One region of the Kitasatospora sp. NPDC003701 genome, then DNA from elsewhere that is predicted to be linked to it. Evidence: riboswitches for the same ligand, from Rfam matches in the RefSeq annotation. Region 1 holds a riboswitch; the other holds the start of a gene.
The links. Region 1 has a riboswitch for glycine ahead of gcvT (glycine cleavage system aminomethyltransferase GcvT). Riboswitches for the same ligand answer to the same signal wherever they lie in the genome.
Positions count from the first base shown of each region.

Region 2: it holds a riboswitch for glycine, as region 1 does, so the genes downstream of both, gcvP (aminomethyl-transferring glycine dehydrogenase) here and gcvT (glycine cleavage system aminomethyltransferase GcvT) in region 1, are expected to answer to the same signal.

Region 1 is NZ_JBSFNM010000011.1:52,660-59,763, reverse strand. It holds gene ACWDRR_RS13310 (DUF3291 domain-containing protein) at 1-131, opposite strand, end outside; gene ACWDRR_RS13305 (MerR family transcriptional regulator) at 217-837, shown strand; gene ACWDRR_RS13300 (L-serine ammonia-lyase) at 894-2,261, opposite strand; gene glyA (serine hydroxymethyltransferase) at 2,407-3,675, opposite strand; gene gcvH (glycine cleavage system protein GcvH) at 3,758-4,135, opposite strand; gene gcvT (glycine cleavage system aminomethyltransferase GcvT) at 4,225-5,346, opposite strand; glycine riboswitch at 5,576-5,681, opposite strand; gene ACWDRR_RS13280 (enhanced serine sensitivity protein SseB) at 5,977-6,771, shown strand; gene ACWDRR_RS13275 (enhanced serine sensitivity protein SseB C-terminal domain-containing protein) at 6,918-7,104, shown strand, end outside.
Region 2 is NZ_JBSFNM010000027.1:90,652-97,755, forward strand. It holds gene ACWDRR_RS24560 (glutamate--cysteine ligase) at 1-775, opposite strand, end outside; gene ACWDRR_RS24565 (hypothetical protein) at 1,144-1,716, shown strand; gene ACWDRR_RS24570 (DUF5999 family protein) at 2,066-2,257, shown strand; gene gcvP (aminomethyl-transferring glycine dehydrogenase) at 2,357-5,257, opposite strand; glycine riboswitch at 5,497-5,600, opposite strand; partial or broken gene ACWDRR_RS24580 (PRC-barrel domain-containing protein) at 5,824-6,198, shown strand; gene ACWDRR_RS24585 (YsnF/AvaK domain-containing protein) at 6,187-7,104, shown strand, end outside.

The sequences.
Region 1 (7,104 bases):
CAGACGGCGAGCGACTTCAGGAAGAAGCGCGGGACGTCGGCGAGCGAGCGGAGCTCGAACCGGGAGGCCATCACGACGGCCTGCGTGCCCGGCGTGGCCGGATGCGGGGTGATCCAGGGGAGCGTGGGCATGGCTGATCCGTTTCCGTTATTGGGTAGTGGCACTATCTATGTTAGACAGTGAAGGTATCCAATAGCTAGGGGAAAGCGGAGAGCCGTGCGCATCTCGGAGTTGAGCCGTCGCAGCGAGGTCCCGATCGCGACGATCAAGTACTACCTGCGGGAGGGCCTGCTGGCGCCCGGCCGCCCGACCTCCGCGACCCAGGCCGAGTACGACGGGACCCATCTGCGCCGGCTCCGGCTGGTCCGGGCGCTGATCGGGGTCCGCGGGCTCAGCGTGAGCGCCACCAAGGAGGTGCTGGGCGCGATCACCGCGCACGGCGGCGAGCAGCACCAGGTGCTCGGCCTGGCGGTCGGCGCCCGGCCGGCGGAGGACGGCGCGGCCGCACCGGCCCCCGTCCCGGGCGCGGCCGAGGTCGACGCGCTGATCGCGGAGCTGGGCTGGGAGGTCTCGCCGCACGCGCCCGCCCGGGCGGTGCTGGGGGAGACGCTGGAGACCCTCCGCTCGCTCGGCGAGCCGGTCGACCGGCGCACCCTGCTCCCGTACGCCGAACTCGCCGAGCGCACCGCCGTCCTCGACCTCGACCGGCTGCGCACCAGCGAGGACCCCCTCGAACAGGCCGAACGCGCCCTGCTCCTGACCGTCCTCCTGGAGCCCGCCCTGCTGGCCCTGCGCCGCCTCGCCCAGGAGAACGAGTCCGCCCGCCGGAACGCCTGAAGCCGACAGCCCGCCGCCCGGCCCCGGTGGGGCTCAGGCGGCGGGCTGCGGCGCGGTCAGCACTCGATGACGTTGACGGCGAGACCGCCGCGCGAGGTCTCCTTGTACTTGATCTTCATGTCGGCGCCGGTCTCCTTCATGGTCTTGATCGCCTTGTCGAGGGAGACGTGGTGGCGGCCGTCGCCGCGCAGGGCCATCCGGGCGGCCGTGACGGCCTTGACCGAGGCCATGCCGTTGCGCTCGATGCAGGGGATCTGGACCAGGCCGCCGACCGGGTCGCAGGTGAGGCCGAGGTTGTGCTCGATGCCGATCTCGGCGGCGTTCTCGACCTGCTCGGGGGAGCCGCCGAGGACCTCGGCGAGGCCGCCGGCCGCCATCGAGCAGGCGGAGCCGACCTCGCCCTGGCAGCCGACCTCGGCGCCGGAGATGGAGGCGTTCTCCTTGAAGAGCATGCCGATCGCGCCGGCGGCGAGCAGGAAGCGGACGATGCCGTCCTCGTCCGCGCCGGGGATGAAGTTCAGGTAGTAGTGCAGGACGGCCGGGATGATCCCGGCCGCGCCGTTGGTCGGGGCGGTGACCACGCGGCGGCCGGAGGCGTTCTCCTCGTTGACGGCCATCGCGTAGAGGGTCACCCACTCCATGGCGTTGGCCGGGCCGATGCCCTCGGCGCGCAGCGCACGGGCGCCCGAGGCGGCGCGGCGGCGGACCTTGAGGCCGCCGGGGAGGATGCCCTCGCGGGACATCCCGGCCCGGACGCACTCCTGCATGACGCGCCAGATCTCCAGCAGGCCGGCCCGGATCTCCTCCTCCGTCCGCCAGGCCTTCTCGTTCTCCAGCATCAGGCCGGAGATGGACAGGCCGGTCTCGCGGCTGAGGCGGAGCAGCTCGTCGCCGGTGCGGAAGGGGTACTTCAGCACGGTGTCGTCGGGCTTCACGCGGTCCGCGCCGAGCGCGTCCTCGTCGACGACGAAGCCGCCGCCGACCGAGTAGTAGGTCTTCTCCAGCAGCGTGCTGCCGTCGGCGGCGAAGGCCCAGAGGGTCATGCCGTTGGCGTGGTAGGGCAGCGAGCGGCGGCGGTGCAGGATCAGCTGGTTGCCCGGGTCGAAGTCGATCGGGTGGCTGCCGAGCAGGCGGATCCGCTTCTCGGCGGTGATCCGCTCGACGTCCCGGTCGGCCTGGTCGACGTCGACCGTGCGGGGGGAGTGGCCCTCCAGGCCCAGCAGGACGGCCTTCGGGGTGCCGTGGCCGTGGCCGGTGGCGCCCAGCGAGCCGAAGAGCTCGGCCCGGACGCTCGCCACCCCGGTCAGCAGGTCCTCGGACTTCAGGCGGCGGGCGAACATCCGGGCGGCGCGCATCGGGCCGACGGTGTGGGAGCTCGACGGGCCGATGCCGATGGAGAAGAGGTCGAAGACGCTGATGGCCACGGAGGACGTCCTTGTCTGGTCTCGTGGAAGGACAAGCAGGCGGGGTGCTGACACGGAAGGGGGCACCGCGCGCACTGTCCAGTGTGCGCGGTGCCCCGGAATCCCAGGTGACCAGGCAGGGTGAGGCCGGTCACCTACAGCCGAATCACAGGTTCGGGTAGAGCGGGTACTTCTCGGCGAGGGCGGTGACCCGGGCCTTCAGCGCGGCGGCGACGGTCTCGTCGAAGGCGGGCTTGAGCGCCTCGGCGATGATGTCGGCGACCTCGCGGAAGTCCTCGGCCTGGAAGCCGCGGGTGGCCAGGGCCGGGGTGCCGATCCGCAGGCCGGAGGTGACCATCGGCGGGCGCGGGTCGTTCGGGATGGCGTTGCGGTTGACCGTGATGCCGACCTCGTGCAGGCGGTCCTCGGCCTGCTGGCCGTCGAGCTGGCTGTTGCGCAGGTCGACCAGGACCAGGTGGACGTCGGTGCCGCCGGACAGCACCGAGGCGCCGGCCTCGGCGACGTCGGCCCGGAGCAGACGCTCGGCGAGGATCCGGGCGCCGTCCAGGGTGCGCTGCTGGCGCTCCTTGAACTCCTCCGAGGCGGCGACCTTGAAGGCGACGGCCTTGCCGGCGATCACGTGCTCCAGCGGGCCGCCCTGCTGGCCGGGGAAGACCGCGGAGTTGATCTTCTTGGCCCACTCGGCCTTGGAGAGGATGACGCCGCCGCGCGGGCCGCCCAGGGTCTTGTGGGTGGTGGTGGTGACCACGTCCGCGTACGGCACCGGGTTGGGGTGCAGGCCCGCGGCGACCAGACCGGCGAAGTGCGCCATGTCGACCATCAGCAGGGCGCCGACCTCGTCGGCGATCCGGCGGAACGCGGCGAAGTCCAGCTGGCGCGGGTAGGCGGACCAGCCGGCGATGATCAGCTTCGGCTGGTGCTCCTTGGCGAGGCGCTCGACCTCGGCCATGTCGACCTGACCGGTCTTGTCGTCGACGTGGTACGCGGCCACGTTGTAGAGCTTGCCGGAGAAGTTGATCTTCATGCCGTGGGTCAGGTGACCACCGTGGGCCAGCGACAGGCCCAGGATGGTGTCGCCCGGCTGGATCAGCGCGAACATCGCGGCGGCGTTGGCCTGCGCGCCGGAGTGCGGCTGGACGTTGGCGTGCTCGGCGCCGAACAGGGCCTTGATCCGGTCGATCGCGATCTGCTCGACCACGTCGACGTGCTCGCAGCCGCCGTAGTAGCGGCGGCCGGGGTAGCCCTCGGCGTACTTGTTGGTCAGCACCGAGCCCTGGGCCTCCATGACCGCCACCGGGGCGAAGTTCTCGGAGGCGATCATTTCCAGGGTGGTCTGCTGGCGGTGCAGCTCGGCGTCGACCGCGGCGGCGATCTCCGGGTCGAGCGAGTGCAGGGACTGGTTGAGAACCGTCATGGTGTGGTCTTCCCGGGGAGGAGAGGGACGGCGGAGGAGGCCGGGGCGGCCGCCGCGCTGCGGCCGCCCCGAACGGGCTGGATCAGGCCGGGTTGGTGAGGGCGTTGTACTCGTCGGCGCTGAGCAGCTCGTCGGTGGACTCGACGCGCACCTTGAACAGCCAGCCGCCCTCGAAGGGGGCGCTGTTGACCAGGGCGTTGTCGTCCAGGACGGCCTGGTTGACCTCGACGATCTCGCCGGTGACCGGCGAGTAGAGGTCGCTGACCGACTTGGTGGACTCGAGCTCGCCACAGGTCTCACCCGCGGTCACGGTGTCGCCGACCTCGGGCAGCTGCACGTAGACGATGTCACCGAGGGCGTCGGCCGCGTGGGCGGTGATGCCGACCGTGGAGACACCGTCCTCGGCGGCGGTCAGCCACTCGTGCTCCTTGGTGTACTGCAGGTGCTGGGGGTTGCTCATGGCGTCATTCTCCAGGATGGGAAGCGGGTACGACGAAGCGGGCCGCCGCGGGGACGGCTTCGACGTGGATCTTCGGGAAGAGCGGGGCCTCAGCGGGCGCGCTTGTAGAACGGCAGCGCCACGACCTGCACCGGCTCGTGCTTGCCGCGCACGTCCACCGCGACGGTGGTGCCCGGGGCGGCGTGCGCCGCGTCCACGTAGGCGATCGCGATCGGCTTGCCCAGGGTGGGGGAGGGCGCGCCGGAGGTGATCCGGCCGATCGGCTCGCCGTCGGTGGTCACCACGGTGTACTCGGCGCGCGGGACGCGCTTGCCCTCGGAGACCAGGCCGACCAGCACCCGCGGCGGGTTGGCCTCGGCCGCGGCGGCGGCCTGCTCCAGGGCCTTGCGGCCGACGAACGCGCCGTCGTTGGTGGTCTTGTCGAAGCGGACCACCCGGCCCAGACCGGCGTCGAACGGGGTCAGGTCGGTGGAGAGCTCGTGCCCGTAGAGCGGCATGCCGGCCTCCAGGCGCAGCGTGTCGCGGCAGGAGAGGCCGCAGGGGACGAGCCCGCGGCCGGTGCCGGCCTCGGTCAGCGCGGTCCAGATGTGCGCGGCGTCGCCCGGGTTGCAGAAGATCTCGAAGCCGTCCTCGCCGGTGTAACCGGTGCGGGCGAGCAGCACGTCGCGGCCGGCCACCTGGGCCGGGAGGATCGCGTAGTACTTCAGGCCGGGCAGGTCGGCCTCGGTGGTGTCGGCCAGGATCGCGGTCGACTCCGGGCCCTGCACGGCGATCAGCGAGTAGGTGTCGCGGTCGTCGGTGACGACGGCGTCGTAGCCCTTGGCGCGGGCGATCAGCTCGTCCAGCACCAGCTGGGCGTTGGAGGCGTTGGCGACGACCAGGAAGGCGTCCTCGCGCAGGCGGTAGACGATCAGGTCGTCCAGGATGCCGCCGTCCTCGGCGCAGATCATGGTGTAGCGGGCGCGCAGCTCGCCGAGCGCGGAGACGAAGCCGACCAGCGCGTGGTCCAGCATCTCGCCGGCCTGCGGGCCGGTCACGGTGATCTCGCCCATGTGGGAGAGGTCGAAGAGACCGGCCTTGGTGCGGACGGCGAGGTGCTCCTCGCGCTCGCTGCCGTAGCGCAGCGGCATGTCCCAGCCGGCGAAGTCGGTCATGGTCGCGCCGAGGGCGCGGTGCAGCGCGTCGAGCGCGGTGAGGCGGAGGGACGACATGGCCTGGAACTCCTCGGTCTGGGCACTCAGGTGTGCGCACGCCGGACCGGTCCCGCTCGGGGACCGAGCCTGCGCGCGGGCATGCGGCGGCTGGGTCTCCCCATCTGTCGTCGAACCTGAGAGCTTCACCGCACGCGGGCCCGCAGCGCTTTACAGCTAACAGGACAGCATGGCGGCTTGCACCGTGGGTGGGCGCACGACAGGGCCGTGCGCCGCTTTCCAGATGTGCCTAACCCGTGCGGTAGGGGGGCCTGAGAGATTCCGGGGAGGACTTGCTCCTTCGGCGCCGGCTGTGCCGCCTCTCGGGGCACTCCGGACTCTCCCGCGCGGGTTCGAGCGGCCGGTATGGAGTTAGGGGCCTCGGCGGGAATACGCGGAGACGCGGACATCATGGCACGTCCCGGCGGAAGACGGGAGAGGGGCCCCGGGCCCGGCCTCCGACCGGCCTCCCGGGCCCGGTCCGGCGGGTCTCCCGGGCCCGTTCCCGCCGCCGTCCCCCCGCCGGCCCGCCGCTGTCCCCGCGGCCGTGCCGGGCCCGCCCCGGCCGCCGGCACCGGCGCGCCCCGCGGCCCCGGCGGCGGGCCCGCTAGGCTGCTCGGCGTCGGCGAGCAGAGGACGGTACAGCGGCACATGGGGTACCCGGTGGAGCAGCAGCAGGGGTGGATCGGCCCGGAGGCGGTGCCCCCGGGCGGCGGGTGGCCGGCGAACGAGCTGGAGCAGGTGCTCACCGCCGCGCTCGGCGATCCGGGCGCGACCCCGCGGGTGTTCGAGGTGCTGGCCCGCAGCCAGGTGTGGGTCCCGCTGCCGGCCGGGGCCGACCCGCAGGGCCAGGCGCTGGACCTGCCGGTCATCGAGCTGGCCGGCGACCCCTACGTCCCGGTCTTCTCCTCGCAGGAGGTGTTCCTGCAGCAGGTGCCCGGCACGGCGTTCGCGATCGCGCCGGTCTGGGAGTTCGCCCGCGGGCTGCCGCTGGGCGTGGGCATCGCGGTGAACCCGGACGCGCCGGTGGGCATCCCGGTGCCGCCGCAGGGCGTCGCCGAGCTGCGGCGCGGCCCGCGCGAGGACCGCTGGGACGCCCCGGAGGCGCCGAGCGGCGGCCGGGTGGCGCTGCGCGAGCCGGTACCGGGCGAGGACCCGGAGGCCTTCCTGGCCGCGTGCCGGTACGAACTGTCGGCCCTGCCCGGCGTACTGACCGCCAGGCGGGCGCTGGCCAGCGTCGAGGGCGAGCCGACGGTGATGTTCGTCGGCGTCCAGCTCGACCCGGCGGGTCCGGCCGAACCGGCCGCGGTGAACGAGGCACTGGGCCGCGCGCTGGGAACCGCGCCGCTGCCCGGCGGCGTCCACCTCGTGCTGCTCGACCTCGCGGAGGATCCCGTGGTCGAGTGGTTGCTCAACCGGGTCCAGCCGTTCTACACACGGATGTGACGCGTTCCTCCTCGCCCGGTACCGGGTCGGAGGTCCGAGGCAGGCACGTCGACGTGGCGGTGGTCGGTGGCGCCCCATAGGGTGCCTGCAGATGACCGCCGGGCCGGCGGCAGGTGAGAGAAGAAGAGGCGCAGCGAGGTGGGCGCATGAGTGCGGGAGCGGTAGCGGGCGGTGCACCGGGGCCCTGGGGCCAGGCACCCGCCGGGCGCCCCGGCGCGGATCCGAGAGCGCTGGAGCACGCCCTGCGCGAGGTCGCGCCGGAACGCTGGGAGGCGTACGAGGCGCTGCTGCACGCCCTGGCCGCGGGGCAGGTCTGGATGCTGCTCTGGCACG
Region 2 (7,104 bases), on a different contig from region 1:
TGATCGGCCGCACGCCCTGGGCCTTGAGCTCCGCCGAACGGGTGTCGCAGGCCTGCTGGAACAGCACCGGCCTGGTCTCCCGCCACAGCTCCCGGCCGAACAGGAAGGGCGAGTTGGCGCCGAGCGCGAGCTGCGCCCCGCAGATCGCCTGGGCGGCGTTCCAGACCGAGGAGAACCGCTCGGGGGTCACCTGGAGGTGCAACTGCAGCGAGGTCGCGGCGGCCTCGGCGACCATGGTGATCGACTCCAGCTGGAGGTGCTCGACACCCTCGATGTCCAGCGTGATGTCCTCGCCGCGGGCGGCCAGGATCTGGTCGCTGAGCAGGCTGTACCGCTGGTTGTGGGACATCGCGTCCAGCCCGGTGTGGTCGTGCTCCAGGGTCGGCAGGATGCCGACCATCACGATCCGCGCTCCGGCCTCGGCGGCCCGCCGGTCGGCGTAGCGCAGCCCGGTGTCGATCTCCTCGCGCAGCTCCTCGAAGACGTGCCCGCAGAGCCGGTGCGGGGCGATGTTGACCTCGATGTTGAACTGGCCCAGCTCGGTCTGGAAGTCGCTGGAGCCGATCGCGCTGAGCACCTGCGCGTTGCGCATCACCGGCAGGCCCTGCTCGTCGGCCAGGTTGAGCTCGATCTCCAGCCCCATCACGGCCCGCGGCCGGTCGAAACGGTCCTCGCGCAGCATCCGCCCCAGTGCGTCCTGGCAGGACTGGAGCTTGCGGCGGTACAGCTGCCGGTCCGACAGGTCCGCCCGCGTCGCCACGACCTTCTCGCCCATGATCCCCTCCTCCTGAGCGGCCGGCCGACCGACCGTGAAACCATCATGCCCACCCCGAAGATCGATACCCGATTGCTTCGAACGGCTTGCAATGCAAGGGAACTGATGGTCTTTCAGCACATCCGTCGACTTGCCCGGCGCCACCGCCTGTGATAAACAGGTCACCCTGTGCACCTGTTCGATAGAATTCGCACTGCGCCCAAGGCCGGCCCGCTGCCGCTCCGCACACCCTCGTCGACGGCAGCGGCGGTGCCCGCACCGCGATCATGCACAACCGGACACGGCCAGGTCCCGTCACCGACGACACACCGCGCCATGCCGGTATGCCGCACTCGCACGCCGATCTCGCACGGAGAGGCGACCCCGCCATGACTCTGCAGACCCCCCAGCCCCCGCCCAGCGCCCTGCGCGCGGTCCTCGCCGCGCTCGACTCGGAGACCGCGCTGCGCCAGCCCGCCGCCGCCGCGCTGCGTCATCCGACCGGCCCGCTGCTGCCAGCGCATCCGCTCGCGGTCCACGTCCTGGACGGGCCGCGCCCCGAGCTCACCGCCGCCCGGCGGACGGGCTGGCGCTTCCTGATCAAGGACGGCGCCGAGGTGGCCGCCGCGGCCGAGGTGGTCCAGGGCGCGGAGGGCCACGCCTTCTCCCACTTCACCGCCGGGCCGTACCTGGACTCCACCGTCCGGGCACTGCGCCAGGCCTGGCAGCTCGCCCAGACCTCACGGGCCCGCCAGCAGCCCCGGCTGCTCACCTTTCCGGGCCAGTACGCCACCGCGCTCTGGCTGCACAGCCCGGACACCGGCCCGGACGCGGACCAGCTGATCCCCCTGGCCCCGGCCCCGCTCGGCGTCACCGCGCACCGCGCCTACCCCGCCGCCGATCTGCTGCCCGTGCTCGCCCGGGCCCCGCTCGCCAGGCCGCTGCTGCTCGGCTCCTCCTGAACGCTCCCCCGTCACCCCCGCACCGCCCGTACCCACCCGGACGGGTCATCCGGCATGGCCGATTCGAGCCAGCCGCCCGATGACCCGTCCGGCGGCTATTTCCGCCTGCCGCCACCTGAACGGGTGATCTCTGCCCGGTAGTTGTGGCGCATGTCACGAAATTGCTGCGCGAGCGCCCCCGGATGCCGACACTGGGAACCAGCGTGGAAGGACCACCTGTCCTACCCACTTGAGCGCCGGCCCACACCTGGCCCGGCGCCGGACAGGATCCGACTACCGCGGCGGCTCCCGCCGGTCACCCGGCGGCGCCGCACCACGGGGAGGATCGCCAAGCGAAGCGAGGGTACGTATGTGCCAGCACCGTCCTGAGTGCCCGTCGGCGGAGTCCGAGGACCGCGAGGCGGCCGTACCGGTGGCCTGCCACCCGGAGCAGGGCTGGAGCCTGCTCTGCAACGGCGTCCTGGTGTTCGAGGACACCGGCGAACTGCTGCCCGACGGCCGGGTGATCGCCCCGCGCCGTCCCGTCGCCCACGCCGCCTGACCGGCCGGCGGCGGAGCGGCCGCCGAGCGACGCAGGACAACGGGCAGGGCCCCGGCGGAAGAGGTTCCGCCGGGGCCCTGCCGTACTACCCCACCTCGTTCAGACGCCGTACTCGTCCAGCGGCGGGCAGGAGCAGACCAGGTTGCGGTCGCCGTACGCGCCGTCGATCCGGCTGACCGGCGGCCAGTACTTGTCCGCCGGGTTCACGCCCGCCGGGAAGACGGCCTCCTGCCGCGAGTAGCCGTGCGCCCAGTCGCCGGCCAGCGCGCCCGCGGTGTGCGGGGCGTTGCGCAGCGGGTTGTCCTCGGCCGGCCACTCGCCCGAGCCGACCTTCTCGATCTCGGCCCGGATCTCGATCATCGCGTCGCAGAACCGGTCGATCTCGTACAGGTCCTCGGACTCGGTCGGCTCGATCATCAGGGTGCCGGCCACCGGGAACGACATCGTCGGCGCGTGGAACCCGTAGTCGATCAGGCGCTTGGCGATGTCGTCCACCGACACGCCCGTCTCCTTGGTGAGCGGGCGCAGGTCGATGATGCACTCGTGCGCGACCAGGCCGCCGGGGCCGGTGTAGAGCACCGGGAAGTGCGGGGCCAGGCGCTTGGCGATGTAGTTGGCGTTCAGCACCGCCACCTGGGTGGCGCGCTTGAGGCCCTCGCCGCCCATCAGCCGGACGTACGCCCAGGAGATCGGCAGGATGGCCGCCGAGCCCCACGGCGCGGCCGAGATCGGGCCGACGCCGGTGGCCGGGCCCGCCTCCGCCTGCAGCGGGTGGTTCGGCAGGTACGGCGCGAGGTGCGCGCGCACCGCCACCGGGCCGACGCCCGGGCCGCCGCCGCCGTGCGGGATGCAGAAGGTCTTGTGCAGGTTCAGGTGCGAGACGTCCGCGCCGAACTTGCCCGGCTTGGCCAGGCCGACCAGGGCGTTCAGGTTGGCACCGTCCACGTAGACCTGGCCGCCGGCCTCGTGCACCAGGGCGCAGATGTCGGTGATCTGGGTCTCGTACACGCCGTGGGTGGACGGGTAGGTGACCATCAGGACCGCGAGGTTGTCACGGTGCTGCTCGATCTTCGCCTTGAGGTCCTCGACGTCCACGTCGCCGTCGACCAGGGTCTTGACCACGACCACGCGCATGCCGGCCATCACGGCGGAGGCCGCGTTGGTGCCGTGCGCGGAGGACGGGATCAGGCAGACGTCGCGCTGCGCGTCACCGTTGGCGTGGTGGTAGGCGCGGACGGCCAGCAGGCCGGCCAGCTCGCCCTGGGAGCCGGCGTTCGGCTGGATCGAGACGGCGTCGTAGCCGGTCACCTCGACCAGCTGCTGCTCCAGCTGGCGGATCAGGGTGAGGTAGCCCTGGGCCTGGTCGATCGGCGCGAACGGGTGCAGCTGGCCGAACTCCGGCCAGGTCACCGGCTCCATCTCGGTGGTCGCGTTGAGCTTCATGGTGCAGGAGCCCAGCGGGATCATGCCGCGGTCCAGCGCGTAGTCGCGGTCCGACAGGCGGCGCAGGTAGCGCAGCATGGCGGTCTCGGAGCGGTGGCTGTGGAAGACCGGGTGGGTCAGGTACTCGTCCTCGCGCAGCAGCGCGGCCGGCAGCGCCTCGGCGCTCTCGGCGGTCTCGACGCCCTCGACGCCGAACGCGGCCCAGACGCCCGCCAGGTGCTCGCGGGTGGTGGTCTCGTCGGTGGAGACCGAGATCCGGTCCTCGCCGTCCTGGTAGACGTTGATGCCGTGCTCGCGGGCGGCCTCGGCGATCGCGGCGGCGCGGCCGGGGACGACCGCGGTGACGGTGTCGAAGAACTCGCCGTGCAGCAGCTCGACGCCGCCGGCGCGCAGGCCCTCGGCGAGGGCGGCGGCGTAGCGGTGGGTGCGGCGGGCGATGTCGGCCAGGCCGTCCGGGCCGTGGTAGACGGCGTACATCGAGGCCATCACGGCGAGCAGCACCTGGGCGGTGCAGATGTTGCTGGTGGCCTTCTCGCGGCGGATGTGCTGCTCACGGGTCTGCAGCGCCAGCCGGTAGGCGCGGTTGCCGTCGGCGTCGACGGAGACGCCGACCAGGCGGCCGGGCAGCGAGCGGGCGTACTCGGCGCGCACCGACAGGTAGCCGGCGTGCGGGCCGCCGAAGCCCATCGGCACACCGAAGCGCTGCGAGGTGCCGCAGGCGATGTCGGCGCCGAGCGAGCCCGGGGACTTCAGCAGGGTCAGCGCCAGCAGGTCGGCGGCGACGGCGACGATCGCGCCGAGGCCGTGGGCCTGCTCGATCACCGCGGTGAGGTCGCGGACCACGCCGGTGGCGCCCGGGTACTGGAGCAGCACACCGAAGACACCGCGCTCGGCGATCTCGGCCGGGATGCCGGCCGAGAGGTCGGCGACGACGACCTCGACACCGGTCGGCTCGGCACGGGTCTCTATCACCGCGACGGTCTGCGGCAGGGTCTCGACGTCGACCAGGAAGACGCCGCCCTTGACCTTGGTGACGCGGCGGGCCAGGGCCATCGCCTCGGCGGCCGCGGTGCCCTCGTCCAGCAGCGAGGAGCCGGAGGTGGGCAGGCCGGTCAGGTCGGAGACCAGGGTCTGGAAGTTGAGCAGCGCCTCCAGGCGACCCTGCGAGATCTCCGGCTGGTACGGCGTGTACGCGGTGTACCAGGCCGGGTTCTCCAGGACGTTGCGCAGGATCACCGGCGGGGTGAAGGTGCCGTAGTAGCCCAGGCCGATCATCGGCTGGAGGACGGTGTTGCGACCGGCGAGCTCGCGCAGCTCGGCGAGGACCTGGGCCTCGCTGCGGCCGGCGGGCAGGTCCAGGCCGGTGATGGAGCGGATCGCCTCGGGTACGGCGGTGGCGGCGAGCTCGTCCAGCGAGCCGTAGCCGACCTGGGCCAGCATCTTCTCCTGCGCCGCGGCGTCGGGGCCGATGTGGCGGTTCTCGAAGGGGCTGGCCTGCTCGAGCTCGGTGAGGGTCGCGGGTGTGGTGGGGCGTCCCGCGTTCGGCTGGGCGTTCATGGTGGTCGAGGCCTCCTGGTCACGGACCGGCGGGGGTACGCACGCCGGACGGCAAGGCCGCTGCGGACGACAGCGGACAGACCTGGGCGGACGAACCCGACAGGCCTCCCCCTCTGTCATCGGGACCTGAGAGCTTCACCCGCGCGGAGCGCTGTGGCGCCCCGCCGGCTTGCACCGTCGGTGAGGGTGGTGCCCGCCGGCTCCCTCGCCGGCAGTCCTGCCCTGCTTTCCAGAGTGACCTATCCCACACGGTACGGATGCCTGAGAGATTCCGGGGAGGAGTTGCTCCTTCGGCGCCCCGACCAGCGGTTTCCGCTCTCGGGGACTCTCCCGAGCGGGCTCGGCGGTCGCGCCCAGGGTACCAGCGGGAGGGCCTTCGATCACGGGTGCGTCCGGTCACGGAAGCGAGCGGTCCGTGACCCGTACGGCGCAGCTCCGGGCCCGTCCGGCCCCGCCCCGGTCGCGCGTGTCCGCTTCATGGCTTTTGGTGTGAAGTGGCGGATGGGACGGGCGGGCCGGCCGCCGGCCTGCGGGCGTTCCGCAGGCGCAGCGCACTGGAGGAAAGAGTGCAGACCGATATCGACCCCCGAGACCTCATCGGCCACAAGGCGGTCGACCGCAACGGAGACAAGATCGGCACGGTCGACGAGGTGTACCTGGACGACGCCACCGGACAGCCCGAGTGGGCCGCCGTCCGGACCGGCATCTTCGGCCGGGACGCCTTCGTCCCCCTGACCACGAGCGAGTTCTCCGGCGACGAACTGCGGGTGCCCTACGACAAGTCGCTGGTGAAGGAGTCACCGGACTTCGGCGTGGGCCAGCACCTGTCACCCGCCCAGGAGCTCCAGCTCTACCGCTACTACGGGCTGGACACCCGGCTGGACGGTCAGCCGTCGGCCGGTGACGGCTCCGGCTCCGAGCCGGCCGACCTGGACTTCGGCGCCGTACCGGCCGCCGCCCCGGCGGCAGCGGCGGGCACCGCGGCGGCCGCCGCCGTCGCCGCGCCGAAGCCCGCGAGCCAGCCGGCCGCGCCGAAGCCCGCCGACCGGCCGGCCGCCGCGGCCCCGGTCAAGCCGCTGGCCTTCCACTCGGCCGACAGCACACCCCCGTCCCCCGCCGTCACCCCGGCCGCCGACCTCGGCAAGCCGTCCGAACCCGCCACGGAGGCCAACGTGCGGACCCTCAGCACCCCCGCACCCGCCGCCCCCTCGGCGCCCGCCGCACCGGAGCAGCGCCCGTCGGCGGCTCCGCTGGTCGCCGGCCACGACGGCGCCGCCGTCGCGCCGGCGCCCGAGGTCGCGGCGCCCGGCACCACGGGCCCGGCCTCGTCGGCCCCCAACGGCCCGGTGGAGATCACCTGCCGCGAGGAGCGGCTGGACATCACCACCGAGTGGCACGTGCTGGGCACCGCGAAGCTGCGCAAGTACGTGACCAGCGAGGCGGTGGAGCGCCGGGTGCCGGTGGTCCGCGAGCGGGTCCGGGTGGAGCGGATGCCGGTCGGCGAGGCGGAGCGGGCCTCGCTCAGCGACAAGGACATCGCCGAGGCGGTGGAGGAGGTCACGCTGCGCGAGGAGCGTCCGGTCGTGCGCAAGTACCTCGCCCCGATCGAGCGGGTCCGCCTGGTGGTCGAGCGCTACACCGCCGAGGAGGTGATCCGGGACGAGCTGCGGCGCGAGCACGTCGAGGTGCACGACAACACCGCGGCCGCCTCGACCCCGGCCCCCTCCTCCGCGCACTCCCCGGCCGCCTCCCCGACCGCCTCCCACTCGGGTACCGGCTCGGGTACCGACGAGCACGCGCGCGCCGGAGAGGGCCTCGGTGGACCGTCGGGCCTCGGTGGACACCCG